One region of the Streptomyces sp. NPDC017993 genome, then DNA from elsewhere that is predicted to be linked to it. Evidence: riboswitches for the same ligand, from Rfam matches in the RefSeq annotation. Region 1 holds a riboswitch; each other region holds the start of a gene.
What was found. A riboswitch is a leader RNA that binds a small molecule or an ion and turns the genes downstream of it on or off. The one in region 1 is predicted to bind cobalamin.

Region 1 (6,984 bases):
GTCGGGTGCTTCCTGTTCGGCGCGCTGGCGGGATGGGCCTATCTGCACCGGATGAGCAGCGGGATGATGCTGCTGGGCGGGGTCGTCACCGCATTCAGCTTCTGCGGCTACGAGGCCGGCCGGGCGCTGGCACACGGTCGGCACGGGGTCGCCCTGCTCAACTCCTTGACCGGCTGGTTCATCGGGCTGACCGCCGCAGGCATGGGTGTCTTCATCAGCCTTGGCTGACGGTGCATCCAGCGGCATCACCGGAGACCGGGCGGCCTCTCAGACATCCCGGGTGTCCGGCTGCCCGAGTGCCCGTGCCGTCCGGGCTGATCCCCTGGCCCTCACGCAGTGCATCTCAACCGCGCTGATGCGCAGCGTAATCTCGGGTGAACCTGACCGCGAGGACGATGAGAGCGACCGGGATAACCCAGTTCAGCCAGTCGTCCGCGGAGGTGAAACGCAGCGCGAGCCACCCGAGGAGGGCAATGACGGCGAATACACAAGCCCACAGCAGTGTCAGGACACGATTAGCCTTCTTGAACCGAGGTGTGTCCCACACCTGCTCAGGTGTTGACTTCCGGGCGTACTGAGCCGTGAAGGGGTCGAAGGCGAGCGAAGCGAAGGCCACCAGGGCGATGAGCCCGCTTGAGATCACCTGGGCGTATTCCTCCAGCCAGATTCCCTGACCGCGATCCCACACCAGCGCGAGGATCGATACGACGGCGAAGAAGACGAGCCCCGCCGCGTTGAGGACGTTCACTTGCCCTCGCCGGATATCAGGCACGGTGAGAACTACTGATGCGATCAAGCCGGCCAAAGCGGCGTAACCCCACGTACTTGGGCCGGCGACCACGTCGAAGATGATCCACGGGGCGAAGGCGAAGAAGAGGCTGCCGTTTCCCGGACCTGCGTCACGATCGGCCACTCGATCTTCCTTTCTGCGGTGGGGCGGGCCAGGTGACGCTACGACACCTTGGCGTCCGACCTTTGAGGTCAGTGCGCTCGGAACCCGCGCCAATTGCGAATACACCCGAATGACGTGCACCGACAGAGCGCGGCGTTCTCCCATTGTGCTTCCGCCTACGCGAATGGGGCGAGGCGGCCCACTGACACCGTTTGAGTTGTGGTACCTGTGCTGAGTGCTCATGGAGACCCACACCCTGCCGCTACCAGATGGCAATATCTACGCCGAAGTCCATGGATCAGGGGACGCCGTACCCTTGCTGGCGCTGCACGGCGGGCCGGCAGCAGGCTGTGAATATCTGAGCTCGCTCGCACGGCTGACCGACGGCGGTCGGCAAGTGATCCTTTACGATCAACTCGGCTGTGGCCGGTCGGACAAACCGGATGACCCGTCCTTGTGGACCCCAGCCCGATTTGCGACCGAAGTTCAGCAAGTGCGGGACGCTCTGGGATTGGACCGGGTACATCTCTTCGGCCAGTCGTGGGGCGGCATGCTGGCGATCGATTACATGCTGGGCCGGCCGTCGGGGGTCGTGTCCTTGGTTTTCGACGACACGACCGCGAGTATCCCTCAGGCCGCTGAAGGACTCCTCCGGCTGCGAAGTGAGCTACCGCCGGAATCCCGCGCGGCGCTCGACGAAGGTGATCGCACCGGCCGGAGAGACACCCCTGCTTATCAAGGGGCTCTCATCACCTTTTACCAACGACACGTGTGTCGGCTCGAATCCTGGCCGCAGGAGATGTTCCAGATGGCGGAGAACATGGACGGGAGCCCCGTCTACTCCCACATGTGGGGCCCCGACGAACTCAGCCCCAGCGGCTCCCTCGCATCGTGGGATCGGCGGGACCGTCTTCCCGAAATCACCGCGCCGGCCCTGGTACTGGCAGGCGAATACGGCGAACTCGTCCCGGAATGCTCCCGGACCCTCGACGCCGGCATGCCGGACTCACAGCTAGTCCTCCTGCCTGAGTGCTCACACCTCCCCCACCTCGAGGATCCGGAACGGTGGTTCAGCGCCGTCGCCAAATTCCTTGACGAAGCAGAATCCCGACCCTGACGGTGAGAGGGGGCCGCCCCCCGGCCGATGGCTCCCTCGCCCTCACGAATCACCCCGAACGGGCGGGTACCTGCACTCAGAGTGAGTGTCAGGGGAGCGCGTGGGGTCGATCATGTTCCACGTGAGAGCGAGGCGGGCTCGTGCTCCCGCACAACCTCACTACGGCCGTCCACCCACGCTCGGCGCAGGAGCCTCGACCATCTGAAGCGATCGAACGAGTCGCTGGTCGGGGGGTTCAGGTCGATCGGCGGAACGCCGGCATGTCGGCCAGCGCAACGGGGTCATACGGTGGCCCGCTTCTGACCCGAGAGGCCTTTGATGTCGAAGTCACGTGCCAGTCATGGGCAGTTGGGGAGTGTGAGAACGACTTGCCCCAGACCGATGTGAGCGATGTGAGAGATGTGAGAGATGTCAGGACCCTCCATCAGCTCCATTGCCAGGCAGCTTCCGGTCTTCGGGATATACCGCCTGCAGGAGGTCGCGGGCAAAGCGGTCGGGGTCGCCCAGGCCCGCCGCCGCCAGGGTGGCCGGCCCATCAGCCAGCAGGTGGGGGATGGCGGCGTGCATCGCGAGGGTGACGACGGCGGCGCGCTGCGGGGTGACGGGAAGGCCGGCGGTTCGCTGCGCCGTTTCGAGACCAGCGAAGTCGGAGGCCGCGATGGGGTCGAGGACAGCCGAGAGCCAGGGCTTGCGGGCCGCTTCGGCCTGTAGCTCCAGGTAAGCGAGAAGCCGGGGACGGCCAGGCCCGACGACGTTCCGGAGGAGATCCCCGAACATGCCGACAAGCCCCTCACGGTCGGTGGGCGGTGCACCGGCGGCCGCCATCTGTGCGGTGGTGTCGCGGTACTGCTCCAGACAGCGCTCGGCTACCGCGCGCAGGAGGGCGTCCCGGGTCGGGAAGTAGTTCTTGGTCGTGCCGTGCGGTACGTCCGCGGCCGCGTCGACCGCACGGTGCGTCAGACCGCGTCCGCCTGCGGCGGCCAGTACGCCGATGGCCGCATCACGCAGGCGGTCCCGTCGGTCCGGATTCACTGCCAGAGGCCCTCTCTCCTCGACTCCTTGCCCACAGTACCCCAACCGTGGTACCACAGGTGTGGTGGTCCGTTGGATCGGAAGCGTCACGGGAGGCGGCATGACCGGAAGTGCGGTTGTCGTGGGGGCGGGAGTGGGCGGACTGGCGACTGCGCTCGGGCTGCGCCGAGCCGGCTGGGCAGTCACGATTCTGGAGCGCCGGACGGAACTCGAGCGGTACGGCACCGCCTTCGGCATCCATCCCACCGCTCAGGCCGCGCTCGACCGCCTCGGAGTGGGTGAGTCCTTCCGCGCCCGGGCGGTGCCCTACCGGAACGCCCGGATCCGTACCCCGCAAGGGAAGGTGATGGCGCGTCTTCCGCTGGAGCGGATCGAGCGCAAGGCCGGCCGGCCCGAACTTCTCATTTCCCGGCCCTATTTGATCGACGCGCTCCTGGCCGAGTTACGCGCCTTCGGGGACGTCCCGCTCAAGGTCGGCGAGAACGTCAGCGATGTGCATGCGCTCCTTGCCGACAATGACCTGGTGGTAGGAGCTGACGGAATCCGCAGTGCCGTGCGTGCCGCATGTTCCGGCGGCGGGCGCAGCGGCCCGCGGCGTCTCGGGGCCGTTGCCTGGATCGGTGTAGCCGACTTCGACAGCGGCATGTACGGCGAAACCTGGGGCCCTGGCCGGTTCTTCGGAATGACGCCCATCGAGCCCGGCCGCACCAACTGGTACGCCACCGTCCCCGAGGCCACCACCTCCCAAGAACTGCGCCGAATGTTCGAGGGCTGGCACGACCCCATCCCCCGGATACTCGCCGAGACCGACCCGGCCACCTGGATCCGCTACGAGATGCGACATCTGTTCCCCGCCCTTCCCGCCTTCGTCGACCACGGAAAGGTCGCCTTGGTCGGAGACGCCGCGCACGCCATGACCCCCAACCTGGGCCAGGGGGCGTGCACCGCGATTCTCGACGCCGAGGCCCTTACCCGGGCCGTCGCCGCACACGGAACGGCCGCCCTGCCATCCGCCCTGCGCACCTACGACGCGGAGCGCCGCCGGAGTGCTCAGCGGATCGCCTTCGCCTCACGGAACCTGCACCGCTTCATGTCCACCGAGCGCACCCGCCTGCGTGATGCGCTGATCCGTACGCTGCCGAGCTGAAGGGCGAGGAGAGCGCACAGAGGGCGTGGACATCGGATCGAGCTTGGTCATCGGACGGGGGGCAGCGACCCCCACCGAGAATGCCAGGCCGATCCCAGGGCAGCCCGTTTCCGCAGAAGCCGGGCTCCCCTGCCGCCGCTGCGAATGCAGGGGGTGAGCCTCGCCCGGCTCCACTTGTCACCGCACCCGACCTGGCACTACTGTCACCACGCCTTGGTGAACGGGAAATTCGGTGTGATGCCGGTGCGGCCCTCGCCACTGTGAATCGGGAAGTCCGACTCCGGCCCTCGCGGGCAGCCACTGGGTCCTTGTGATCCGGGAAGGCGGAGTCCGGGCGGTGGTACCCGTCAGCCAGGAGACCGGCCAAGGCACTTCAACCATCCACGAGGTGCTGGAGAGGGTCTGCTGAGCCATGCACATAGCCGAGGGATTTCTGCCTCCGGCGCACGCGGTCGCCTGGGGCGTCGCGTCGGCGCCATTCGTCGTCCACGGAGTCCGGTCACTGACCCGTGAGGTCAAGGAGCATCCCGAGAGCACTCTGCTCCTCGGTGCGTCCGGGGCCTTCACCTTTGTTCTGTCCGCGCTGAAACTGCCCTCGGTGACGGGGAGCTGCTCCCACCCCACCGGTACGGGGCTGGGCGCCATCCTGTTCCGCCCGCCGATCATGGCGGTGCTCGGCACCATCACCCTGCTGTTCCAGGCCCTTCTGCTCGCCCACGGCGGCCTGACCACGCTCGGCGCCAACGTCTTCTCGATGGCGATCGTCGGGCCCTGGGCCGGGTACGCGGTCTACAAGCTGCTGCGCCGCTTCGCCGTGCCTTTGATGGTGGCGGTGTTCTTCGGCGCTTTCGTCGCCGACCTGTCCACCTACTGCGTCACCAGCGTGCAGCTGGCGCTCGCCTTCCCGGACCCGAGCAGCGGATTCCTGGGCGCGCTCGGCAAGTTCGGCACCATCTTCGCGGTCACCCAGATCCCGCTCGCGGTGAGCGAGGGGCTCCTCACGGTGCTCGTGATGCGGCTGCTCGTGCAGTCCAGCAAGGGTGAGCTGACCCGGCTCGGCGTGTTCCTCGCCGGCAAGCAGGCCCGGGCCGAGAAGAGCGAGACCGAGACCGAGGCGGTGACCTGATGAGCAGGAACGCGAAGATCAACACCCTGCTGCTGGTGGTCGTGGCCGCACTGGCCGTCCTGCCGCTGGTCCTCGGCCTCGGTGACCACAAGAAGGAGCCGTTCACGGGCGCCGACGCGCAGGCCGAGACGGCGATCACCGAGCTCGACCCCGACTACAAGCCCTGGTTCTCTCCGCTGTACGAGCCGCCGTCCGGCGAGATCGAGTCGGCGCTGTTCGCCCTCCAGGCCGCCATCGGCGCGGGCGTCCTCGCCTTCTACTTCGGCCTGCGGCGCGGACGCCGCCAGGGCGAGCTGCGCGCACAGTCGCGGCAGAACGCCGAAGGCGCCGAGAGCGGTGCCGGGGTATCCGCAGCCCAGGGGGACTGACCGCCCCGTGCTGCCGATCGACGCGGCGGCGCACAGCAGTCGCTGGCGCCGCCGCCATCCCGTGGACAAGGCCGTGCTCGGTCTCGGACTCACCGTGCTGGCGATCTCGCTGCCGCCCTGGCCCGGCGCCGCCCTGGTGCTCGTTGCCGCCCTCACCGTGCTGCTGGGCCCGGCGGGCGTATCCGGCCGTCGTCTGTGGCGCGCGTACCGGGTGCCCCTGGGTTTCTGCGTCACCGGTGCCGCCACCCTGATCATCCAGGTCGGCGGGCCCGAAGGGTTCGTGACCCTCGCCGACGGCGGGCCGGTCCGCGCCGGGCAATTGCTGCTGCGCACCTCGGCCGCGTCGCTCGGCGTCCTGCTGTTCGCCTTCACCACCCCGATGTCCGACCTGTTGCCCCGCCTGGTGAAGGCGGGGGTGCCCGCTCCGGTCGTGGACGTGGCCCTGGTGACGTACCGCATGAGCTTCCTGCTGTTGGACTCGGTGCGCCGGATCCGGGACGCCCAGGCGGCCCGGCTCGGGCACACCACCCGGGCGGCCACCTGGCGTTCGCTTGCCGGGCTCGGCTCCACCGCGTTCGTACGCGCCTTCGATCGGGCGGCGCGGCTCCAGACCGGACTCGCCGGGCGCGGGTACGACGGCACCCTGCGGGTCCTGGTGCCCGAGGCCCGCGTCTCCGCCCGCTTCGTGGTCGGCAGCATCGCGCTGCTCGTGGCCGTCGCCGCCCTCACCTTCGTCCTGGAAAGGCCGCTGTCATGAGCGAACCCGCGCTGGTCGCCCTGCGGGGCGCGTCCTTCGCTTACGAGGACGGCCCGGCCGTGCTCAAGGGACTCGACTTCGATGTGTGCGAAGGCCGTGCTCTCGCCCTGCTCGGCCGCAACGGCAGCGGCAAGACCACGCTGATGCGGCTTCTCAGCGGCGGGCTGCGGCCGCGCGACGGTCAGTTGACGGTCCAGGGGCTCCCGGTCACGTACGACCGCAAGGGGCTGACCCGGTTGCGTACGACGGTCCAGCTGGTGGTGCAGGACCCGGACGACCAGTTGTTCGCCGCGTCCGTGGCCCAGGACGTGTCGTTCGGTCCCCTGAACCTCGGCCTGCCCGATGGTGAGGTGCGGTCCCGGGTGGACGAGGCGCTCGCCGCCCTGGACATCAGCGCCCTGGCGGACCGGCCCACCCATCTCCTCTCCTACGGACAGCGCAAGCGGACCGCGATCGCGGGCGCGGTCGCGATGCGGCCCCAGGTGCTGATCCTCGACGAGCCGACCGCCGGACTCGACCCGGACGGCCAGGAACGACTGCTCGCC
Region 2 (6,984 bases), on a different contig from region 1:
CCCGGTCGTCATCGTGGAACGACCGCCGGTGCCGGACGGGGTGCCGGTGGTGGCGACGCCGGAGGCGGCGGGTGAATGGGTGCGGGATCTTTTCAGCGAGGCCACTTTCCGCTGAGCCGATTGGCCTCGCGGACCTTTTCCGCTAACTCTGCACGGCGCTTTACGCTTTCGGATTCCCGCGCCTCGTCTAGCGTGTCAGGAGCAGAGTCGGAGCCGGTGGATTCCTCGTTCACGTCCGGCACCGCCGGAGCGCTGCGGCGAGCTGGCGGGCCACATCCGGCGCACAGCGCCCCAGGTCCACGAGGGGGCGCGGGAAATCCCCGGCCAGGGAGACCGCGTCGAGTGCCAAGCTGGGCAGCGTGACTCCCGCGTCCGTCAAGGCGGCGCGGAGCTCCTCCCGGGCTTCCTTTGCGTCCCTGATTTTCCCAGCCGCCGAATTGTGTTCTGCCATTCCCGTACCTCTGTTCCGTTCGGATCGTGACCGGTCGGCCAAATCCCTTGCGCAGTCCTAGAGTTGCCGGAAATTGCCGAAGCCGGTAGACGGCAGCCGTTGTCACGATGCAGGGCAACAAGGGGAGTAGGAATGGTCGAACTGAATTCTGATGGCGAGGGTTCCGCCCGTGCGGTGCTCGCCTGCGAACTCCGACGGTTACGGGAAGGCTCAGGAAAGTCCCTTGCTCAACTGGCCGAGGAAACGAACTACGACCGCACCTACCTGAACCGTCTGGAGAGCGGCGAACGGCTCTCGAAACTGCCGGTCATGGTGGCGCTTGACGAGGCGTACGGCACGGGCGGGTTGCTGGTGCGCCTGTGGAAACTGGCGCGCCTGGACTCCTTCAAGGACAAGTACCGGCTGTTCATGCAGTACGAGGCCAAGGCCACGATCCTGCATTCGTATGCGATCGCCGTTCCCGGGCTCTTACAGACCGAGGACTTCGCCCGGGTGGTGCTGTCCTCGACGCCGACTCCGATCAGCCCTGACGAACTGGAAGAGGCCGTCGTCGCCCGCCTGGGCAGGCAGGAGCTGTTGCAGCGCGGCCGGCCGCACATGCGGTTGATCCTCGACGAGTCGGCTCTGCGGCGTCCGGCACCCGACCCCGTGATCTGGCATCACCAGCTGGCACGCATCGCGCAGGCTGCCGACGACCCGCACATGACCATTCAGGTACTGCCGCTCACCGCCGGGGTGCACGGCCTGATGGGTGGTTCGCTGTGGCTGTTGTGGATGGCGGACGGCAGTGCTGTTGCCTACTTGGAAGGCAACAAGTCAGGGGAACTGCTCGAAGACGCAGCGGAGATCGCTGGATACCGCCTGTTCTACGATCGGCTGCGGGACGTGGCGCTCTCGCCGCCCGATTCGGCAGCATTCATCCGGCAGTTGATGGAGGACAGCAGGCCATGAAGACACGCCTCGACCCGGCCGGTATCGCCTGGCGCAAGAGCAGCTACAGCGATGGGGGAGCCGACAACTGCGTCGAGGTCGCCGACGGGTTTCCCGGCGGCACGCCTGTGCGTGACAGCAAGCGCCCCGACGGGCCCGCGCTGCTCTTCCCCGCCGCTGCGTGGTCGGCCTTCATAGAGAACATGAAGACCGACCACCGCCGCTGAAGCTTCAGCCCTCCGGATACCGCCGCGGTGTCCAGACGACCTCCGTGCCGTCGTCGCGGCGTACCGCCTGGGTCTGGGACGAGCCGATCAGCAGGATCGTGCGCATGTCGACCTGGGTGGGGTCGAGGTCGCAGAGGCGGACGGTGCGGACGGACTCCTCCGGGCCGCCGACATCGCGGCCAAGGACGACCGGGGTGTCGGGTGCGCGGTGTTCCAGGAGGAGTTCGCGCATCTTGCCGACCTGCCAGGTCCGGCTGCGGGAGCCGGGGTTGTAGAGGGCCAGCACCAGGTCGGCGGCGACCGCCGCGCGCAGGCGCTCGGCGATGACCTCCCAGGGCTTGAGGCGGTCGGAGAGGGAGAGGACCGCGTAGTCGTGGCCGAGGGGGGCGCCCGCGCGGGCCGCGGCGGCGTTGGCGGCGGTGACGCCGGGCAGGACGCGTACGGGGACGGACCGGTAGGGGTCCTGCGAGGCCACTTCGAGGACGGCGGTGGCCATCGCGAAGATGCCGGGGTCGCCGCCGGAGACCACGGCCACCCGCCGGCCGCGCCGGGCCAGGTCCAGGGCGAGTTCGGCGCGCTCGGACTCGACCTTGTTGTCGGAGCCGTGCCGGCGCTGGCCGGGACGGACCGGCACCCGGTCGAGGTAGGTGGTGTAGCCGACGAGGTCCTCGGCCGCGGCCAGGGCGCCGCGCGACTCCGGGGTCAGCCACAGCGGCCCCGCCGGTCCGGTGCCGACGACCACGACCTCGCCCCGGGCGGTGACCTCCGCCGCGTCCGCCGCGTCCGGCGCCGGGTTGGCGATCCGGCTCGGGACGACGGCGACGGAGAAGTACGGGACCGAGTCGGCGTCGATGGCCGCGAGGCGGTCGGTGCGCTCGCCGGGCATCGTGGCCCGCTCGACGTACTGCGCTTCCGGCATCCGGCCCGAGCGCTCCATGGCCCGGCGGACGGTCGGGAAGGTGCGGCCCAGTTTCATCACGACCGCGGCGTCGGTGGAGGCCAGACGGGCGGTCAGCTCCTCCTCCGGCAGGGTGCCGGGCAGGATCGTCAGCACCTCGTCGGCCTCGGCCAGCGGCTTGCCCAGGCGGGCCGCCGCGGCGCTGATGGAGGTGACGCCGGGGATGACCTCGGTGGGGTAGCGGTGCGCGAGCCGCTTGTGCATGTGCTGGTAGGAGCCGTAGAAGAGCGGGTCGCCCTCGGAGATGACCGCGACCGTGCGCCCCGCGTCGAGGTGTACCGCGAGCCGGGCCGCCGCCTCCTCGTAGAACTCGTCCAGCGCGCCGCGATAACCGCCGGGGTGGTCGGTCGACTCGGTGGTGACCGGGTAGACCAGCGCTTCCTCGATGTGGTCGGCACGCAGGTGCTCGGCGGCGATGGAGCGCGCGATGGAGCGTCCGTGCCGGGCGCTGTGGTAGGCGATGACGTCGGCCCCGGCGATCACCTGCACGGCCCGTACGGTCATCAGCGACGGATCGCCGGGGCCGAGCCCGACGCCGTACAGACGGCCCGGGGTCTGCGGCTCGCTCGGGCCGCCGTTGGCCTGCTGCTCGCTCACGCTCATTCTTCCTCGCTCGCCATGGCGTTGATCGCGGCGGCGGCCATGGCGCTGCCGCCACGCCGCCCGCGCACCACGATGTGATCCAGCTTCGACGGGTGGGCGATCAGCGCGTCCTTGGACTCGGCCGCGCCGATGAAGCCGACGGGTATGCCGATGACGGCGGCCGGGCGCGGCGCGCCCTCCTCGATCATCTCCAGCAGCCGGAACAGCGCGGTGGGCGCGTTGCCGACGGCCACCACCGCACCGTCCATCCGCTCCCGCCACAGCTCCATCGCGGCGGCGCTGCGGGTGGTGCCCATGCGGGCGGCGAGTTCGGGCACCGACGGGTCGGCGAGCGTGCAGAGCACGTCGTTGTCGGCCGGCAGCCGCTTGCGGGTGACGCCGCTGGCGACCATGTTGGCGTCGCACAGGATCGGCGCGCCGGCGCGTAGCGCGGCGCGGCCGTTCGCCACCACCTCGGGGGTGAAGGCCAGGTCGCGTACGAGGTCGACCATGCCGCAGGCGTGGATCATCCGGACCGCGACCTGGCTGACGTCGGCGGGCAGGGCCGCGAGGTCCGCCTCGGCGCGAATGGTGGCAAAGGACTGGCGGTAGATCGCCGCCCCGTCCTTCTCGTAGTCGAACACTGTGCCCTCGGGGTGGTGGGTCATCTGATGGGTCGTGCGGTCGGCGGTGCGGTGAGCTGTGCGGGGAGCTGCGGGGTCGGGTGCTGCGGTGGGTCGTGCGGTCATGGAGCTGCCGGAGGGGGCGCGGTGGCGCGGGAGACGGCCGCGGCGACGTCCTGGAGCCGGGCGCTGGTGGCGGCCGGCGGCGCGTCGTCGGCGGCGGCCAGCGGAATGGGCCGCCTGCCCTCCGGTCCCACGACGGACACCTCGTAGCCGTCCTCGGTCGCGAGGACGTCGACCCAGGTGCCGTGCGGATGGCCGCAGCGGCGTGCGCAGCCGGACCAGTGGACGGGGAGTCCCGGCGGGCCCGCGGGGGAGTCGGTGAGGACGGCGACGGCGTCGGCGCGGACATCGGAGAGCGACTTGGCGCAGCCGGGGCGGCCGGTGCAGGCGCCGGTCCGGTGCCAGGGGGAGGCGGGGTCGGTGAGGAGCCCGGCGTCCGCCAGCTCGCGCAGCCGGGTCGTGGCCGTGGCGGCCGACAGCCCGGGGACGATCACGCCGCGCCATGGGGTGACCCGCAGCGCGCCCGCCCCGTCGTCGGCCGCCACCGCGGTCAGCAGCCGCCACCGGTCGACGGTCAGCCGGCCCAGCGGCGCGAGGACCGACAGGGCGCAGGGGCCGGGGGAGCCGTCCGGCCCCGCGGGTCCTTCGACGATGCCGGGGACGGGGGCGTTCGTGTGGTCGGGAGCGGGGCGGGGCTCCGGCTCCGGGACGTACGCGGCCCGGATGCCCGCGGCCCGCAGCGCCTCCGCCGTACCGCGCGCGGTCAGGGTGTGCGTGGCGGGGAGTTCGCGGACCCGCCAGGCGCCGCTGCCGCTCGCCGCGGCGGCGGTGAGGAAGGCTTCGGCGGCGACGAGCGCGGCGCGCGGAACGTCCGGTCCGCCGATCCGCACGGCCGCCGGGTCGTCGCCGACATACAGCAGCGCACCGCCCTCGGCGGTGGCTTCCGCCACACTCTCCCGCGCTCCCCCGCACGGTTCTGCGACCAACCTCACATCACCACCGAGCGCCGTCACATCGCCCCTGCCGTCGTCCAGGACGAAGAGGAAACGGCCGGAGAGCGCCGTCGCGGACGCGCTCGCGCAGAGCAGGGCGTCCAGCCGGCGGGCCCACAACCGCACGTCAGCCGGGGTGCGCCGGTCCAGACCCGCGAGCGGCGAGGCCAGGATGTTGCGGACGCGCTCATGGCGTTCCGAGGGCAGCAGGCCCGCGTCGCGCAGCAGCTCCGCCAGCTCCTGGCCGCAGTCGTCCGCGAGGCCGCGCAGTTCCACGTTGCCGCGGGAGGTGAGGGAGAGGTGGCCGTCGCCGAGGCGCTCCGCGGCGTCGGCCAGCGCGGATGCCTGGCGGGCGGTCAAGTCGCCTGCGGGCAGGCGGACTCGCGCCAGGCTGCCGTCGTCGGCGGAGTGCAGCCGCAGCGTTCCCGGGCAGGCGTCACCGCGTTCCCGGAGGGGCGGTGCGGCCGCAGCGGGCCGGAGCGAGGGGGAGGGCGGCATGGCGGCGAGCATACCGACGTCGGGCAAGGGCGGACCGGGGGAGGCGGACCGGGGGCGGGGCCCGCGCGGGCGGGCCCGGAGGCGCTCTCCCCCGCCCGCCACGCAGCCCTTACTATGCAGGTCGGTGGGTCTGCTGATCCGCCGGACGCCAGCGACGGCGCCAAGGGAGGAAGCCCGGTGAGAATCCGGCGCGGTCCCGCCACTGTGAACCCGGTCCACGGGTGAGCCAGGAACTCCCGCCGTCCTCCTACCGCCCGGGGCGCGGACCCCGAGGAAGGCCTGACGCCGCATGCTGCAATCTTCCGGGGGGCGGCCCCCGCGCCTCCGCGCAACCACCGGGCCGCAGGGCGTGACCCGTGAGATCTCGCGAGGTGTATCCCTGTGATCCTGCTGCTGTCGACGTCCGACACCGACCTGCTGAGCGCCCGCGCCGCCGCCGGCCCCGTGCCGTACCGCCTCGCCAACCCCGCCCGCCTCGACCTCGACGAGCTGCCCGCGCTGCTGGAGGGCACCGACCTGGTCGTCGTCCGTCTGCTCGGCGGCATCCGCGCCTGGCAGGAGGGCCTGGACCTGCTGCTCGCGCAGGAGCGCCCGGTCGTCGTCCTCACCGGTGAACAGGCCCCCGACGCCCAGCTGATGGAGGCGTCCACGGTCCCGGTCGGTATCGCGGCCGAGTCGCACGCCTACCTCGCGCACGGCGGCCCCGCCAACCTCGACCAGCTCGCCCGTTTCCTGTCCGACACGGTGCTGCTGACCGGCCACGGCTTCGAGCCGCCGGAGCCCGCCCCCAGCTGGGGACAGCTGGAGCGGCCGGACGCCCGTACGGACATCGAAGGACCGCTGGTGGCGGTGCTCTACTACCGCGCCCACCACATGAGCGGCAACACCGGCTTCGTCGACGCGCTCTGCGGTCAGATCGAGCAGGCAGGCGGCCGCCCGCTGCCGCTGTTCGTCGCCTCGCTGCGCGCGCCCGAGCCGGAACTGATCGACGCCCTGCGGCCGGTCGACGCGATCGTCACCACCGTCCTGGCCGCCGGTGGCACCAAGCCCGCCGAGGCATCGGCCGGTGGCGACGACGAGTCCTGGGACGCCGGCGCGCTCGCCGCCCTGGACGTACCGATCCTCCAGGCCCTGTGCCTGACCGGGTCGCGGGCCGCCTGGGAGGAGAACGACGAGGGGCTGTCCCCGCTGGACGCCGCCTCCCAGATCGCCGTCCCCGAGTTCGACGGCCGGCTGATCACCGTCCCGTTCTCCTTCAAGGAGGTCGACGAGGACGGGCTGCCCGTCTACGTCGCCGACCTCGAGCGGGCCGCCCGGGTCGCCGGCATCGCCGTGCGCCACGCCCGCCTGCGCCACATCCCCGCCGCCGACAAGCGCCTCGCGCTGGTGCTGTCCGCGTACCCCACCAAGCACTCCCGCATCGGCAACGCCGTCGGCCTGGACACCCCGGCCAGCGCCGTCGCCCTGCTGCGCCGACTGCAGGCGGACGGCTACGACTTCGGCGGCGAAGAGGTCCCCGGCCTGGTCTCCGGCGACGGAGACGAGCTGATCTACGCCCTGATCGAGGCCGGCGGCCACGACCAGGAGTGGCTCACCGAGGAGCAGCTCGCCCGCAACCCCGTCCGCATCCCCGCCGCCGACTACAAGCGCTGGTACGCCA
Region 3 (6,984 bases), on a different contig from region 1:
GCGGGACCTCCCAGGCGGTGCGGTACAGCGCCCGGACCTCCTCGGGAATCCACTCGACGTCCTGCACACTGCCGTTGGCCTCGCGCAGGGCGTCGCGGGTCCGCGCGTCCCACAGCCCCAGCGCCTTGAGCTCCTCGATCAGATAGGCGTTGACCTGGAGGAACTCGCCGGACAGCGTCTCGCGCTTGAAGAGGTTGGAGACCTGCGGCTCGATGCACTCGTACACGCCCGCGATCGAGGCGATCGTCGCGGTCGGCGCGATCGCCAGCAGAAGCGAGTTCCGCATTCCGGTCGCCGCGATCCGGGTCCGCAGCGCCGCCCAGCGGTCCGCCCAGCGGGGCTCGGCGTTGGGGTAGTGGTCGGGGTGCAGCACCCCGCGGGCGGTGCGGGTGGAGGACCAGGCAGGGTGCGGGCCGCGCCGCTCCGCCAGGTCGGCGGACGCCTCGTACGCGGCGAGCATGATCCGCTCGGAGATCCGGGTCGACAGCTCCCGCGCCTCGGCCGAGTCGAACGGCAGCCGCAGCCGGAAGAAGACGTCCTGCAGGCCCATCAGGCCCAGACCGACCGGCCGCCAGCGGGAGTTGGAGGCGCCGGCCTGCTCGGTCGGGTAGAAGTTGATGTCCACGACGCGGTCGAGGAAGGTGACGGCGGTGCGGACCGTCGCGTCCAGCCGCTCCCAGTCCATCGCTTCCTCCCAGCCGGCGGCCTCGTCGCCCAGATGCGCGGCGAGGTTGACCGACCCGAGGTTGCAGACCGCGGTTTCCCCGTCGTCCGTGACCTCCAGGATCTCGGTGCACAGGTTTGACGAGTGCACGACCTTGCCGGGCTCGGCGGTCTGGTTGGCGGTGCGGTTGGCGGCGTCCTTGAACGTCATCCAGCCGTTGCCGGTCTGCGCCAGGGTGCGCATCATCCGCGAGTACAGCAGCCGGGCCGGGATCTGCTTGAGCGCCCTGCCCTCGGCCTCGGCCCTGCGGTAGGCGGCGTCGAACTCGTCGCCCCACAGGTCCACCAGCTCCGGCGCGTCCGACGGCGAGAACAGCGACCAGTCGGCGTCCGCCTCGACGCGGCGCATGAACTCGTCCGGGATCCAGTGCGCGATGTTCAGGTTGTGCGTACGGCGGGCCTCCTCGCCGGTGTTGTCGCGCAGCTCCAGGAACTCCTCGATGTCGGCGTGCCAGGTCTCCAGGTAGACGCAGGCGGCGCCCTTGCGGCGGCCGCCCTGGTTCACCGCCGCGACCGAGGCGTCCAGGGTGCGCAGGAACGGCACGATGCCGTTCGAGTGGCCGTTGGTGCCCCGGATCAGCGACCCCCGTGCGCGGATCCGGGAGTAGGAAAGACCGATGCCGCCGGCGTGCTTGGAGAGCCGGGCGACCTGGTGGTAGCGGTCGTAGATCGAGTCGAGTTCGTCCAGCGGGGAGTCCAGCAGATAGCACGAGGACATCTGCGGGTGGCGGGTGCCGGAGTTGAACAGGGTGGGGGAGGACGGCAGATAGGACAGTGAGCTGGTGAGGCGGTACAGCTCGGCGACGTCGTCCAGCGCGGCCGTGGAGTCGTTCTCGGCGAGACCGCAGGCCACCCGGAGCAGGAAGTGCTGTGGTGTCTCGATGACCTGACGGGTGGTGGGGTGCCGCAGGAGGTAGCGGGAGTGCAGGGTGCGCAGGCCGAAGTAGCCGAAGCGGTCGTCGGCGCCGTCGGCGAGGGCCTTGTCGACGGAGGCGTCCAGGCGGGCGGCGTGGGTGCGGACGAACGCGGCGGTGGCGTCGGCGATCAGACCTTCGCGGTGACCGACCTCCACCGAGGCGGAGAACGCGGTGGCGCCCTGGCCCGCGGCCTCCTCCGCGATGGCGAGGGTGAGCAGCCGCGCCGCGAGCCGGGAGTACTGCGGCTCGTCACCGATCAGACCGGCCGCGGCCTCGATCGCGAGTGAGCGCAACTCGGCCTCGTCGGAGCCCGCGTGGCGGCCGCGGAGGGCGGCGGCGGCCACCTTGCCGGGGTCGGTCGCGGTCAGGTCCTCGGTCAGCTCGGTCAGGGTGCGCAGCAGGGCCACACCGGGGCCGTCCTCGGCACGGCCGTCCCGGTCGGCGGGGGCGGGCGGCGCGGACTGCACGACCTCGGCGTCTGACGCGGGCTCCGTTGGCGCGATGGTCACGTGATGCTCTCCCTCACTCGGCGGGGGCCAGGAGGGAGGGGCGCGACGGGCGCGCGCGGGCATGCGGCACCCCGGAATGTCGGGATGCGCGGGCACACCGCGCGGCGTCCACCGGCCCATCCCACGGGGCCCGGACGTATCGACGTCCGCACCGATGGCGGTGCGGGCGTACCGTCGGCAGGTCTTCGGACTCCACGGGCGCGCCGGTAGGGCTTTGGGGCCTTATGGGCGTGCTCGTACACCGTTGCGGGACAGTTCCGGATTCGCACCGGATTCCCCTGCGGCGACAGCGAGCACGAGCATACATGTGGTGGTGGCTTCTCGTGTGCACCCCCATATCTAGTGAGTTGAGAGTGATCAAGCGGTGTCTGTCCGTGCGCTCGGCTATCGGCTTCCTACGTCTCCCGCTCCGTTGATGACAGAGGGAGAAGGTTCCATGACCGCGCTTGCCGACCGGCCGCACATCATGGGCACCGAGCATTTCGAAGAGGCCGCTCGGATACTCGCCCGCCTGGAGGAAGGCGCGCGGTGGGAACTTATCGACGGGACGGTCAGGAGCAAGCCCATGCCGGACGGGGACCACGGGCGGATCATCCAGTGGCTTACCCGTGTCTGTATGCAGCATCGGCCCGAGCTCTGGCTCGACGCCCGGCCAGGGCCTGAAGGTGCAGACGTACCGAAGCGGCCGTGCCCGCCCGGACGGGACGCTCGCGCCCATGGATGCTTTCGTCGGCCAGGGCGAATGGGCCGGCCCCGACCCGGTTCTGATGGTTGTCGAGGTCGCCTCCCACGACCCCGATGCCGACCAGCGGGACCGGGTGGAAAAGCCCCGTGCGTACGCGGAGACCGGCATCCCGCTCTCTCTGCTGGTGGACCGTGATGCCCACCACGTCACGGTCTACAGCCGGCCCGACGCCGACCGCTACGAGAACGTCCACACCGTCCCCTTCGGCAAGTCGCTCCACCTGCCGGACCCGGTGAACATCACGCTCGAAACCGAGGCGCTCAAGGACTGGGTGAGCTGAACCGGCGCGGACGTCGCGCCGCGCTCCGCACGCGAACGGGCCGCCGCACCCTGGGGGTGCGACGGCCCGTGGCCGGGAGCGGTGCGGCGGGTCAGCGGCCCGCGGGGGCCTCCTCCGCGGTAGCAGGCGGCAGGTCGGGGCTGACGCCCTTGTCGCCGATGTCCGCGGTGTAGTCGCCGGGGCTGGTCTCGTCGACGCCGTCCGGCGCCTTCGCGGCCTTCAGGGCGAAGGTCAGCACGACGGTGACCACGACGTTCAGCACGAACGCGGTCAGGCCGATGTAGCCGATCTCACCGATACCCGGGATCTCCCTGCTGGAGCCGCCGAAGTGCGCCTGGGTGGGGCTGGCCACGCCGTACGCCGCGAGCGTGCCGTACGCCATGCCGACCGCCCAGCCGGCGAGCAGCGCCCAGCGGTGGAACCAGCGGGTGAACAGACCGCCGACGAGGGACGGCATGGTCTGCAGGATCCAGATGCCGCCCAGCAGCTGGAAGTTGATGGCGACCGTCTTGTCCATGGTCAGGACGAAGGCCAGCGCGCCGACCTTCACCAGCAGCGAGACGAGCTTGGCGACCTTGTGCTCCTGGGCCGGGGTGGCGTCCGGCTTCAGGAAGTCCTTGTAGACATTGCGGGTGAAGAGGTTGGCCGCGGCGATCGACATGATGGCCGCGGGCACCAGGGCGCCGATGCCGATCGCGGCGAACGCCACGCCGGCGAACCAGCTCGGGAACATGTCCTCGAAGAGCTGCGGAATCGCCAACTGGGGGTTGCCGTGGATCTCCGTGCCGGCCTTGATGGCCATGAAGCCGAGCAGCGCCAGCAGGCCCAGCATCAGGGAGTACAGCGGCAGGATCGTGGTGTTGCGGCGGATCACGTTGCGGCTGCGCGAGGACAGCGTCGCGGTGATCGAGTGCGGGTACATGAACAGCGCCAGCGCCGAGCCCAGCGCCAGCGTGGCGTAGGCCCATTGGGCGTTGGGGCCGCTCGCCAGCTCACCGCGCGGCTTACCGGTCGGTCCCGGCTGCTCGAACGCCTTCCCGGCCGAGTCGAAGATCGCGTCGAAGCCGCCCAGCTTGATCGGGATGTAGATGATCGCCACCGCGATGACGAGGTAGATCAGCCCGTCCTTGACGAAGGCGATGAGCGCGGGCGCCCGCAGCCCCGAGGAGTAGGTGTAGGCCGCCAGGACGGCGAAGGCGATCAGTAGCGGCAGGTCCTTGACGAACCAGTTGGTGGTCTCGCCGCCGCCGATACCCAGGACGTCCAGGACGGCCTGGATGCCGACCAGTTGGAGCGCGATGTACGGCATGGTCGCGAGGATGCCGGTGAGCGCCACGGCCAGCGACAGGCCCTTGGAGCCGAAGCGGCCCCGGACGAAGTCGGAGGTGGTCACATAGCCGTGCTTGTGCGACACCGACCACAGACGGGGCAGGAAGGTGAAGATCAGCGGATAGACCAGGATCGTGTAGGGCACGGCGAAGAAGCCGGCCGCGCCCGCCGCGTAGATCGCCGCCGGGACGGCGACGAAGGTGTACGCGGTGTAGAGGTCGCCGCCGAGCAGGAACCACGTCACCCAGGTGCCGAAGCTCCGGCCGCCCAGGCCCCATTCGTCGAGGTTGGCGGACTGCTCAGCCTTGCGCCAGCGGGCGGCGAGGAAGCCCATGACCGTCACGGCCAGGAAGAAGAACACGAAGACGGCCAGCGCGACGCCGTTCACGCCGTCGGTGGACGAGGCGGCCGGCGGGGCCGGAGCGGCCGGGGCCGCGGAGGCGATTGTCAGGAGAGTCACTGTGCCGCACCCGCCTTACGCGCGCGCTTCTCACGCTGCACGAGCTTGTACGCGGTCATGGTCAGCGCGGTCGAGATGAACACCCACGCCATCTGGTACCAGTAGAAGAAGGGGATCCCTATGAAGGTCGGCTCGATCCTGGCGTAGGAACTCACCCACAGCATCGCCACGAACGGAGCGAGCAGGCACAGCCCGATCACCACACGCGCGGGTGTGACGACCTTTCTGGTGCCTGGCGATTCGGCTGGCTCTGGCATGGGTGTGCTCCGTCCCTGGCGATCTCCTGTGTAATCGGCTGGAAATCTATGGCAGGGCCGTGGCGCGCGTCACTAGCTGTCCGCATATCGGTATGGAAGAGATTTCATTGCGGCCGGCCTACGGGTCCCGGAGCGGGGCGCATCGGTGCAGCTCGGAGGACCCGGGGCGGATCCGGGGCGGACGGCGGCAGCGCGTGCGCCCGGCCCCGCACGGTCGTGTACGGGGCCGGGCGCCGGGCGTTCAGTCCGTGGGGCGCTGCAGCCTGGCGACGAACTTGTAGCGGTCGCCCCGATAGACCGAGCGCACCCACTCCACCGGCTGTCCCTGCGCGTCGAGGGAGTGCCGGGAGAGCATCAGCATGGGCAGGCCGACATCGGTGCCCAGCAGACCGGCCTCGCGCGGGGTGGCGAGGGAGGTCTCGATGGTCTCCTCGGCCTCCGCGAGGCGGACGTCGTAGACCTCGGCCAGTGCGGTGTAGAGGGAGGTGTACTTGACGAGGTTGCGGCGCAGTGAGGGGAACCGCTTGGCGGACAGGTGGGTGATCTCGATGGCCATCGGCTCGCCGCTGGCCAGCCGGAGCCGCTCGATGCGCAGCACCCGGCCGCCGGTGGCGATGTCCAGCAGGCCGGCCAGCTGGTCGTCCGCGGTGACATAGCCGATGTCCAGTAGCTGGGACGTCGGTTCCAGCCCCTGGGCGCGCATGTCCTCGGTGTACGAGGTCAGTTGCAGCGCCTGGGAGACCTTGGGCTTGGCCACGAAGGTGCCCTTGCCCTGGATGCGCTCCAGGCGGCCCTCGACGACCAGTTCCTGGAGGGCCTGGCGCACCGTCGTGCGGGAGGTGTCGAACTCCGCGGCGAGGGTGCGCTCGGGCGGCACCGGGGTCCCCGGCGGCAGAGTCTCGGTGATCTCCAGCAAGTGCCGCTTGAGGCGGTAGTACTTGGGCACGCGAGCGGTGCGTGTGGCGCCGCCGCCGTTCTCGGCGCTGCCCCCTTCGGTGTCCATGACCCGCCTCTCCGACTCCTGTCGCGCTGCCGTCACCGGCTCCTCCGTACGTAGCGGCTCACATCGTGGCATGAGTGGGGTTCCCATGCTTCCTCGCAGGTCCCGGCCCGCCGGATGTCGGTCCGGTAACGGAGCCGACAGCGACTCTTATACACCCCTTGACACCCCAAAAGGTCTAGGCCAAGCTGCGGGCACTGGTCTAAACCATTAAAGACCACACCCGGCCTTTGGGGGAGAGCGCGATGAAGCGTGGGCTCATAGCAGCGACGGCGGTCGCGGGAATGCTGGTGAGTGTCGCTGCCTGTGGGTCCAGCGACGACAACAAAGCGGGAGCGGATGGCTTCAAGGGCCAGAAGCTGACCGTTTGGGTGATGGACGGGTCCAACCCGGCACAGTGGACGAAACAGGTCTCCGAGCAGTTCAAGAAGAAGACCGGCGCCACGGTCGAGTTCAAGGTCCAGCAGTGGAACGGAATTCAGCAGAAGCTGAGCACCGCCCTCTCCGAGGACACTCCGCCGGACGTCGTCGAAATCGGCAACACGCAGACGGCCGCCTACGCCAAGGCCGGTGCCCTGGCCGACCTCGGCGACGTGAAGAAGGAGATCGGCTCCGACTGGAACGACGCCTTCAACAAGAGCGCGCTGGTGGACGGAAAGCAGTACGCACTTCCGTGGTACGCGGGCAACCGCGTGGTGATGTACAACAAGAAGATCTGGGCCGAGGCGGGCATCAAGGGGACCCCCAAGACCCGTAACGCACTC
Region 4 (6,984 bases), on a different contig from region 1:
GGTAGAAGAACTCCCGGATCTCCTCGTGGGGTGAGCGGGGCGCGACGGGCGCGCCGTCCCGATCGTCGGCCTCCCCGGCGATCCGCTCGGCGAGGACTTGACCGCGTCGGCCCAGATCCAGCAGCACCTTCGCGACGGCCGGCATCCGGGAGGCGAGTTCCGCCAGATCGGACGGTGAGACCCGGGCCTCGGCGACCTCACCCGCCAGTGCCTCGCGCAGGTCGGCGACGAGTCTGCCGGTGTCGCGCTCCGAGAAGAAGCCGGGGTCGACGCCGAAGGCTTCGGTGAGCCTGAGCAGCACGGGCACGGTGAGCGGGCGGGAGTCGTGCTCCATCTGGTTCAGGTAGCTGGGCGAGATGGCCAGGACCCGGGCCAGTTCCGCCTGACTCATCCGGCGTTCCTCGCGCAGGCGCCGCAGCCGCGCTCCCGCGTATGTCTTGCTCACGGCGCTCCTGTCCCGTCCGGTCACCTGTCGGTCCGGCCGTGTGCGCAGCCGTCGACGTGGGCTCCAGCGTACGCGGCATTCCTTCTCCTCGACCCTTCGCAACCTTGGCAAATCAAGCGGAGAAGATTCGCAGAACTTGGCACACGTCCATGATTGATGGCACTCGGTGCCAGTGTCAGGGTTCCAGTGCGGCCCGCCGAATCCTGGCAGCCGAGGCAGATAACCGGGCGCGATTCATGCCCTGACGTCGGAGATCCCGGCAGCTTCTGCCCGACAGCCAGGCAGCATTGCTCAGCGTCGCCCTCGAAGGGACGGCGGGCCGCACCCATACAAGACACGCAGTGCCACTCTCCTCAGAACCGGTGCACGGCTGAGGAGACATTGGCAGACCAGGCGACTCATGGAGACGGTGAAGGTCATGGCAGAGGCGAAGACGACAGCGGCCGAGCAGCTCGAGCAGCGGTGGGCGTCCGATCCGCGTTGGAAGGGGATCGAGCGCACCTACAGCGCGGAGGATGTGGTCCGGCTGTCGGGCAGTGTCCGCGAGGAGCACACGCTGGCCCGGCGCGGCGCCGAGCGACTGTGGCGGCAGCTGCACGAGCGCGACTACATCCACGCCCTGGGCGCACTGACCGGCGGCCAGGCCGTGCAGCAGGTGAAGGCGGGTCTGGAGGCCATCTACCTGTCCGGCTGGCAGGTCGCCGCCGACGCCAACCAGGCCGGTCACACCTACCCCGACCAGAGCCTCTACCCGGCAAACTCCGTTCCCCAGGTCGTGCGCCGGATCAACAACGCGCTGCTGCGCGCCGACCAGATCGCCACCGCCGAGGGCGGCAGTGACCCCATCGACTGGCTCGCGCCGATCGTGGCCGACGCCGAGGCCGGCTTCGGCGGCCCGCTCAACGCCTTCGAACTGACCAAGGCGATGATCGCGGCCGGCGCCGCCGGTATCCACTACGAGGACCAGCTCGCCTCGGAGAAGAAGTGCGGCCACCTCGGCGGCAAGGTCCTCGTCCCCACCGGGCAGCACATCCGCACCCTCAACGCCGCCCGCCTCGCCGCGGACATCGCCGACGTGCCCACGCTCATCGTCGCCCGCACGGACGCCCTCGCGGCGAACCTGCTGACCAGTGACGTCGACGAGCGCGACGCCGAGTTCGTCACGGGCGAGCGCACCGCGGAGGGCTTCTACCGCGTGCGGAACGGCATGGCCCCGGTGATCGCCCGCGGTCTGGCCTACGCGCCGTACGCCGACCTGATCTGGGTCGAGACCGGTACGCCTGACCTGGCGCAGGCCCGCGAATTCGCCGAGGCGATCCACGCCGAGCACCCCGACCAGATGCTCGCCTACAACTGCTCCCCGTCCTTCAACTGGAAGGCCGCGCTGGACGACGACCAGATCGCCAAGTTCCAGCGCGAACTCGGCGCGATGGGCTACCGGTTCCAGTTCATCACCCTGGCCGGGTTCCACTCCCTCAACCACGGCATGTTCGACCTCGCGCGCGGCTACGCCGAGTCCGGCATGACGGCCTACGTCGACCTCCAGGAGAAGGAGTTCGCCGCCCAGGCGCAGGGGTTCACCGCGGTCAAGCACCAGCGCGAGGTCGGCACCGGCTACTTCGACCAGGTCTCCACCGCCCTCAACCCGACGTCCTCCACGACCGCGCTCGCCGGCTCCACGGAGGAAGAGCAGTTCCACTAGGCCGCCCCACGGCGCCCGCGTAACCGTCGGCCCATGATCAAGCGGGGCCGGACGACCGTCTCCGTCCGGCCCCGCTCCTCCCCTCGTCAGGAGACCCGCATGTCCACCAGCGCACTGACGCACCGCGTCCAGGTCCTCGCGGCACCAGGGCACCGTCATGAGGAGATCCTCACGCCGGAGGCTCTGGACTTCATCGGCCACCTCGCCGCCGCCTTCGGAGAACGCCGCCCGGAGCTCCTGAAGGAGCGCACGCGGCGGGCATCGCGGCTCGCCTCCGGGCACGGCCTGGACTTCTCCATCGCCACGGCCGCGGTCCGTGCGGATCCGTCCTGGCGCGTGGCACCGCCGGCGCCCGGCCTGAGCGACCGGCGGGTGGAGATCACCGGCCCTCCGGAACCCCGCATGGCCGTCAACGCCCTCAACTCGGGGGCGGACGTCTGGATGGCGGACTTCGAGGACGCCACCTCCCCCACCTGGGACAACATCGTCGAAGGCCAGCTCACCCTGCTCGACGCCATCGAGCGCCGCATCGACTTCACCACTCCCGAGGGCAAGGCGTACCGTCTCGGAGACCAGGTCGCCACCATCGTTGTCCGTCCCCGCGGCTGGCATCTCCTCGAAGAGCACCTGGAGTGGGACGGCCGGCCCGTGCCCGCCGCACTCGTCGATTTCGGGCTGTACTTCTTCCACTGCGCGCAGCGGCAGATCGACGCCGGGAAGGGCCCGTACTTCTACCTTCCCAAGCTGGAGAACCACTACGAGGCGCGCCTGTGGAACGACGTCTTCGTCCTCGCCCAGGAACTCCTGGGGATCCCCCGCGGCACCGTGCGCGCCACCGTCCTCATCGAGACGATCACCGCGGCCTTCGAGATGGAGGAGATCCTCCACGCGCTGCGCGAGCACAGTTCCGGGCTCAACGCGGGCCGGTGGGACTACCTGTTCAGCTTGATCAAGACGTTCGGGCACCGCACCGACTTCCTGCTGCCGGACCGGGCGAAGGTCACGATGACCGCTCCGTTCATGCGGGCGTACACCGAGTTGCTGGTGCGCACCTGTCACAAGCGCGGTGCCCATGCGATCGGTGGCATGGCCGCCCAGGTGCCGTCCAAGGACGCGGAGGCCAACGAGGCCGCGCTGGCCAAGGTCCGGCTGGACAAGGAGCGCGAGGCGGAGGACGGCTTCGACGGTTCCTGGGTCGCCCACCCCGGCCTCGTCCCCGTCTGCCGCGCGGTCTTCGACGACGTTCTGGGCGAGCGGCCGCACCAGATCGAGCGCACCCGTGACGATGTGGAGGTGACCGCGACGGACCTGCTGTCGGTGCGCCGTATCAGCGATCCGCCCACTCGGGAGGGCGTGCGGACCAACATCGCGGTCGCGCTGCGCTATTTCGACGCCTGGCTGCGCGGCAGCGGGGCGGTCGCGCTGTACGGTCTGATGGAGGACGCGGCGACCGCCGAGATCGCCCGCGTGCAGATCTGGCAATGGCTGCGGCATCGCGTCATCGACCGGGAGACGGTCCTGCGAGTGCTCGACGACGAGACCGCCGCCCTGGGGGCGGAGTTCCCCTGGGCCCGGGTCGAGGCGGTCCGCGGCCTCTTCGAACGGACGGCGATGGCAAAGGAGTTGCCGCCCTTCTTCACCCCGGACGCCTACTCCCGGCACCTCGTCCAGCAGACGGAGGCACGCTCATGAGCCGGCACATCCGACGGGTCGGCGTGGTGGGTGGCGGCCAGATGGGCGCCGGCATCGCCGAGGTGTGCGCCCGCGCCGGGCTCGACACCGTCGTCTGTGAGGCGGACGCGGTAGCCGCCCGTGCCGCCCGTGAGCGGGTGGCCGTCTCCCTCGAACGCGCCGTCCAGCGGGGAAAGCTGGACCGGATCACCGCGGAGGACTCCCTCGCGCGGATGGTCTTCACCGGCAGCCTCGTCGACCTCGCCGACCGGCAGCTCGTCGTCGAGGCGGTCGTCGAGAACACCGAGGCCAAGACCGAGGTGTTCACCGCCCTCGACAAGATCATCGAAGATCCACAGGCGATCCTGGCCACCAACACCTCCGCCATCCCCGTCATGCGGCTGGGCATGGCCACCCGGCGCGCCGACCACGTCCTCGGTCTGCACTTCTTCAACCCGGTGCCCGTGCTGCCCCTCGTGGAGGTCGTCACGTCCCTGCACACCTCACCGGCCGTCGCCGCGACGGCCGAGGAGTTCGTCGCCACGGCACTGGGCAAGACCGTGGTCCGCTCCCAGGACCGCGCCGGGTTCGTCGTCAACGCCCTGCTCATCCCCTACCTGCTGTCGGCGATCCGGATGTCCGAATCCGGCTTCGCCTCCGCGGCGGACGTGGACGCCGGGATGGAGCTGGGCTGCGCGCACCCGATGGGACCGCTCAAGCTGGCCGACCTGATCGGCCTCGACACGGTCTCCTCCATCGCCGCATCGCTGTACGAAGAGTTCAAGGAACCCCTGTACGCGCCGCCTCCCCTGCTGCTGCGGATGGTCGAGGCGGGGCTGCTCGGCCGCAAGACGGGCCGCGGGTTCCACACATACGACCGGGGTTGAGGGACCCGGGTCTGGTCGGGGCTGAGGGGCCGCGACTGCTGTGCTGCGGGGGTGCGGGACGCCTGACGAGGCTGTCCCGCACCCTCGCGCACTGTTATGCGTGCACGGCCCGTGTCTCTTGTCACCGTCCGCGATTCGGTCCGGGGTGTGCGCCCGCTGGTTGTCCCTCTAGGGTGACGAGTGCAGCTGGTTCGCCCCGTCCGCCAGGCGGGAGCGTCGCAAGAGGGAACCCGGTGGGAATCCGGGACTGCCCCGCAGCGGTGAGTGGGAACGAACGCCGTCATACGCACTGGGCCCGGCCGGGTCTGGGAAGCGACGGCCAGTAGGTGTCTCGTACGCGTACGAGACGGGCCCACGAGTCCGAAGACCTGCCCGTTGCCCGCACGCGACCGATCGCGTGCGGCCATCCCGGTGACCTCGTGGGCGGGTCGGCGTACATATCGAGCGGCATACGCGACGACATCACCGCGTGGTCCGCCCGGTCTGTCGTTCCCTTCGCGCTCTCGTTCCGTCTCCGGGACACCAACGAGACATCTTCGCGAAGGAGAGTTCCGTGACAGCGAAGTCCGCAGCCGCGGCAGCACGGGCCACCGTGTACGGCTACCCCCGCCAGGGACAGCACCGGGAACTGAAGAAGGCCATCGAGGGCTACTGGAAGGGCCGCGTCGACGCCGACGCCCTCCGGCAGACCGCGGCAGAACTGCGCCGTGCGAACTGGCAGCAACTGGCCGACGCCGGCATCCACGAAGTGCCGTCCGGCGATTTCTCGTACTACGACCATGTCCTGGACACCAGTGTCATGGTCGGCGCTGTCCCCGAGCGGCACCGCGCGGCGGTCGACGCCGACGCGCTCGACGGCTACTTCGCGATGGCGCGGGGCAACCAGGATGTCGCCCCGCTGGAAATGACCAAGTGGTTCGACACCAACTACCACTACCTGGTCCCCGAGCTCGGCCCGGACACGGTCTTCACCGCCGACTCCACCAAACAGGTCGCCGAGCTGAAGGAAGCACTCGCGCTCGGGCACTCCGCCCGCCCGGTCCTCGTCGGGCCGGTCACCTACCTCCTGCTGGCCAAGCCCGCTCCGGGGGTGGCCGCGGACTTCGAGCCGCTGACCCTGCTCGACCGGCTCCTTCCGGTGTACGCCGAGGTCCTCGCCGACCTGCGGGCAGCGGGCGCGGAGTGGGTGCAGCTCGACGAACCCGCCCTGGTCCAGGACCGCACGCCGGCCGAACTGAACGCCGCCGCCCGTGCCTACCGTGAACTCGGCGAAGCCACCGACCGCCCGAAGCTCCTGGCCGCCTCGTACTTCGGTCGGCTCGGCGACGCGCTGAACGTCCTGGCCAAGGCCCCGGTCGAGGGTGTGGCCATCGACTTCACCGAGTCGGGCGCCGCCAACCTGCAAGACCTCGCAGCGGCGGGCGGGCTGTCGGGCAAGCGCCTGGTCGCGGGCGTCGTCAACGGCCGCAATATCTGGATCAACGACTACGAGAAGTCGCTGTCCACGCTGGGCACGCTCCTCGGTCTCGCCGACCACGTCGACGTCTCGGCCTCCTGCTCGCTGCTGCACGTCCCGCTGGACGCCACCGCCGAACGCGACATCGACCCGCAGATCGCCCGCTGGCTGGCCTTCGCCCGGCAGAAGACGCGAGAGATCGCCGTTCTGGCGCGCGGTCTGGCGCGGGGCACGGAAGCCATCGCCGGCGAACTCGCCGCGAACCGCGACGATCTCGCGTCCCGGTCCGGGTCCGCGCTCACCCACGATCCCGCGGTGCGGGCCCGCACCGCGGCCGTCACCGACGCCGACGGGCGCCGCTCCCAGCCGTATCCCGAGCGGACCGCCGCCCAGCGCACGCACCTCGGACTGCCGCTGCTGCCCACGACGACGATCGGTTCGTTCCCGCAGACCACCGAGCTGCGCACGGCACGGGCCGATCTGCGGGCCGGGCGGATCGACACGGCAGGCTACGAGGACCGGATCAAGGACGAGATCCGCGAGGTCCTCTCCTTCCAGGAGAAGGCCGGGATCGACGTCCTGGTGCACGGCGAGCCCGAACGCAACGACATGGTGCAGTACTTCGCCGAACAGCTGACCGGCTACCTGGCCACCCAGCACGGCTGGGTGCAGTCCTACGGCACCCGCTACGTCCGCCCGCCGGTCCTCGCCGGGGACATCTCCCGCCCCGAGCCGATGACGGTGCGCTGGACCCGCTACGCCCAGTCGCTCACCGAACGGCCCGTCAAGGGCATGCTCACCGGCCCGGTCACCATGCTCGCCT

Region 2: linked by a shared signal. The riboswitch ahead of cobN (cobaltochelatase subunit CobN) and the one ahead of ACH4FH_RS12430 (energy-coupling factor ABC transporter permease) in region 1 are both predicted to bind cobalamin.
Region 3: linked by a shared signal. The riboswitch ahead of ACH4FH_RS24435 (ribonucleoside-diphosphate reductase subunit alpha) and the one ahead of ACH4FH_RS12430 (energy-coupling factor ABC transporter permease) in region 1 are both predicted to bind cobalamin.
Region 4: linked by a shared signal. The riboswitch ahead of metE (5-methyltetrahydropteroyltriglutamate--homocysteine S-methyltransferase) and the one ahead of ACH4FH_RS12430 (energy-coupling factor ABC transporter permease) in region 1 are both predicted to bind cobalamin.

What each region holds. Positions count from the first base shown of each region.
Region 1 is NZ_JBIRGO010000006.1:110,474-117,457, forward strand. Features, by position in the region: gene ACH4FH_RS12405 (CrcB family protein) at 1-228, shown strand, start outside; gene ACH4FH_RS12410 (hypothetical protein) at 344-913, opposite strand; gene ACH4FH_RS12415 (proline iminopeptidase-family hydrolase) at 1,134-2,009, shown strand; gene ACH4FH_RS12420 (TetR/AcrR family transcriptional regulator) at 2,421-3,041, opposite strand; gene ACH4FH_RS12425 (FAD-dependent oxidoreductase) at 3,142-4,188, shown strand; cobalamin riboswitch at 4,364-4,571, shown strand; gene ACH4FH_RS12430 (energy-coupling factor ABC transporter permease) at 4,601-5,314, shown strand; gene ACH4FH_RS12435 (energy-coupling factor ABC transporter substrate-binding protein) at 5,314-5,682, shown strand; gene cbiQ (cobalt ECF transporter T component CbiQ) at 5,690-6,439, shown strand; gene ACH4FH_RS12445 (energy-coupling factor ABC transporter ATP-binding protein) at 6,436-6,984, shown strand, end outside.
Region 2 is NZ_JBIRGO010000002.1:388,156-395,139, forward strand. Features, by position in the region: gene ACH4FH_RS04750 (cobalt-precorrin-6A reductase) at 1-115, shown strand, start outside; gene ACH4FH_RS04755 (helix-turn-helix domain-containing protein) at 584-1,402, shown strand; gene ACH4FH_RS04760 (DUF397 domain-containing protein) at 1,399-1,608, shown strand; gene ACH4FH_RS04765 (precorrin-2 C(20)-methyltransferase) at 1,613-3,169, opposite strand; gene ACH4FH_RS04770 (precorrin-8X methylmutase) at 3,166-3,816, opposite strand; gene cobG (precorrin-3B synthase) at 3,894-5,324, opposite strand; cobalamin riboswitch at 5,449-5,581, shown strand; gene cobN (cobaltochelatase subunit CobN) at 5,706-6,984, shown strand, end outside.
Region 3 is NZ_JBIRGO010000013.1:185,072-192,055, reverse strand. Features, by position in the region: gene ACH4FH_RS24435 (ribonucleoside-diphosphate reductase subunit alpha) at 1-2,149, opposite strand, end outside; cobalamin riboswitch at 2,308-2,469, opposite strand; partial or broken gene ACH4FH_RS24430 (Uma2 family endonuclease) at 2,586-3,174, shown strand; gene mctP (monocarboxylate uptake permease MctP) at 3,266-4,891, opposite strand; gene ACH4FH_RS24420 (DUF3311 domain-containing protein) at 4,960-5,220, opposite strand; gene ACH4FH_RS24415 (GntR family transcriptional regulator) at 5,462-6,223, opposite strand; gene ACH4FH_RS24410 (extracellular solute-binding protein) at 6,466-6,984, shown strand, end outside.
Region 4 is NZ_JBIRGO010000019.1:13,064-20,047, reverse strand. Features, by position in the region: gene ACH4FH_RS29515 (short-chain fatty acyl-CoA regulator family protein) at 1-445, opposite strand, end outside; gene aceA (isocitrate lyase) at 864-2,147, shown strand; gene aceB (malate synthase A) at 2,247-3,839, shown strand; gene ACH4FH_RS29500 (3-hydroxybutyryl-CoA dehydrogenase) at 3,836-4,705, shown strand; cobalamin riboswitch at 4,876-5,096, shown strand; gene metE (5-methyltetrahydropteroyltriglutamate--homocysteine S-methyltransferase) at 5,259-6,984, shown strand, end outside.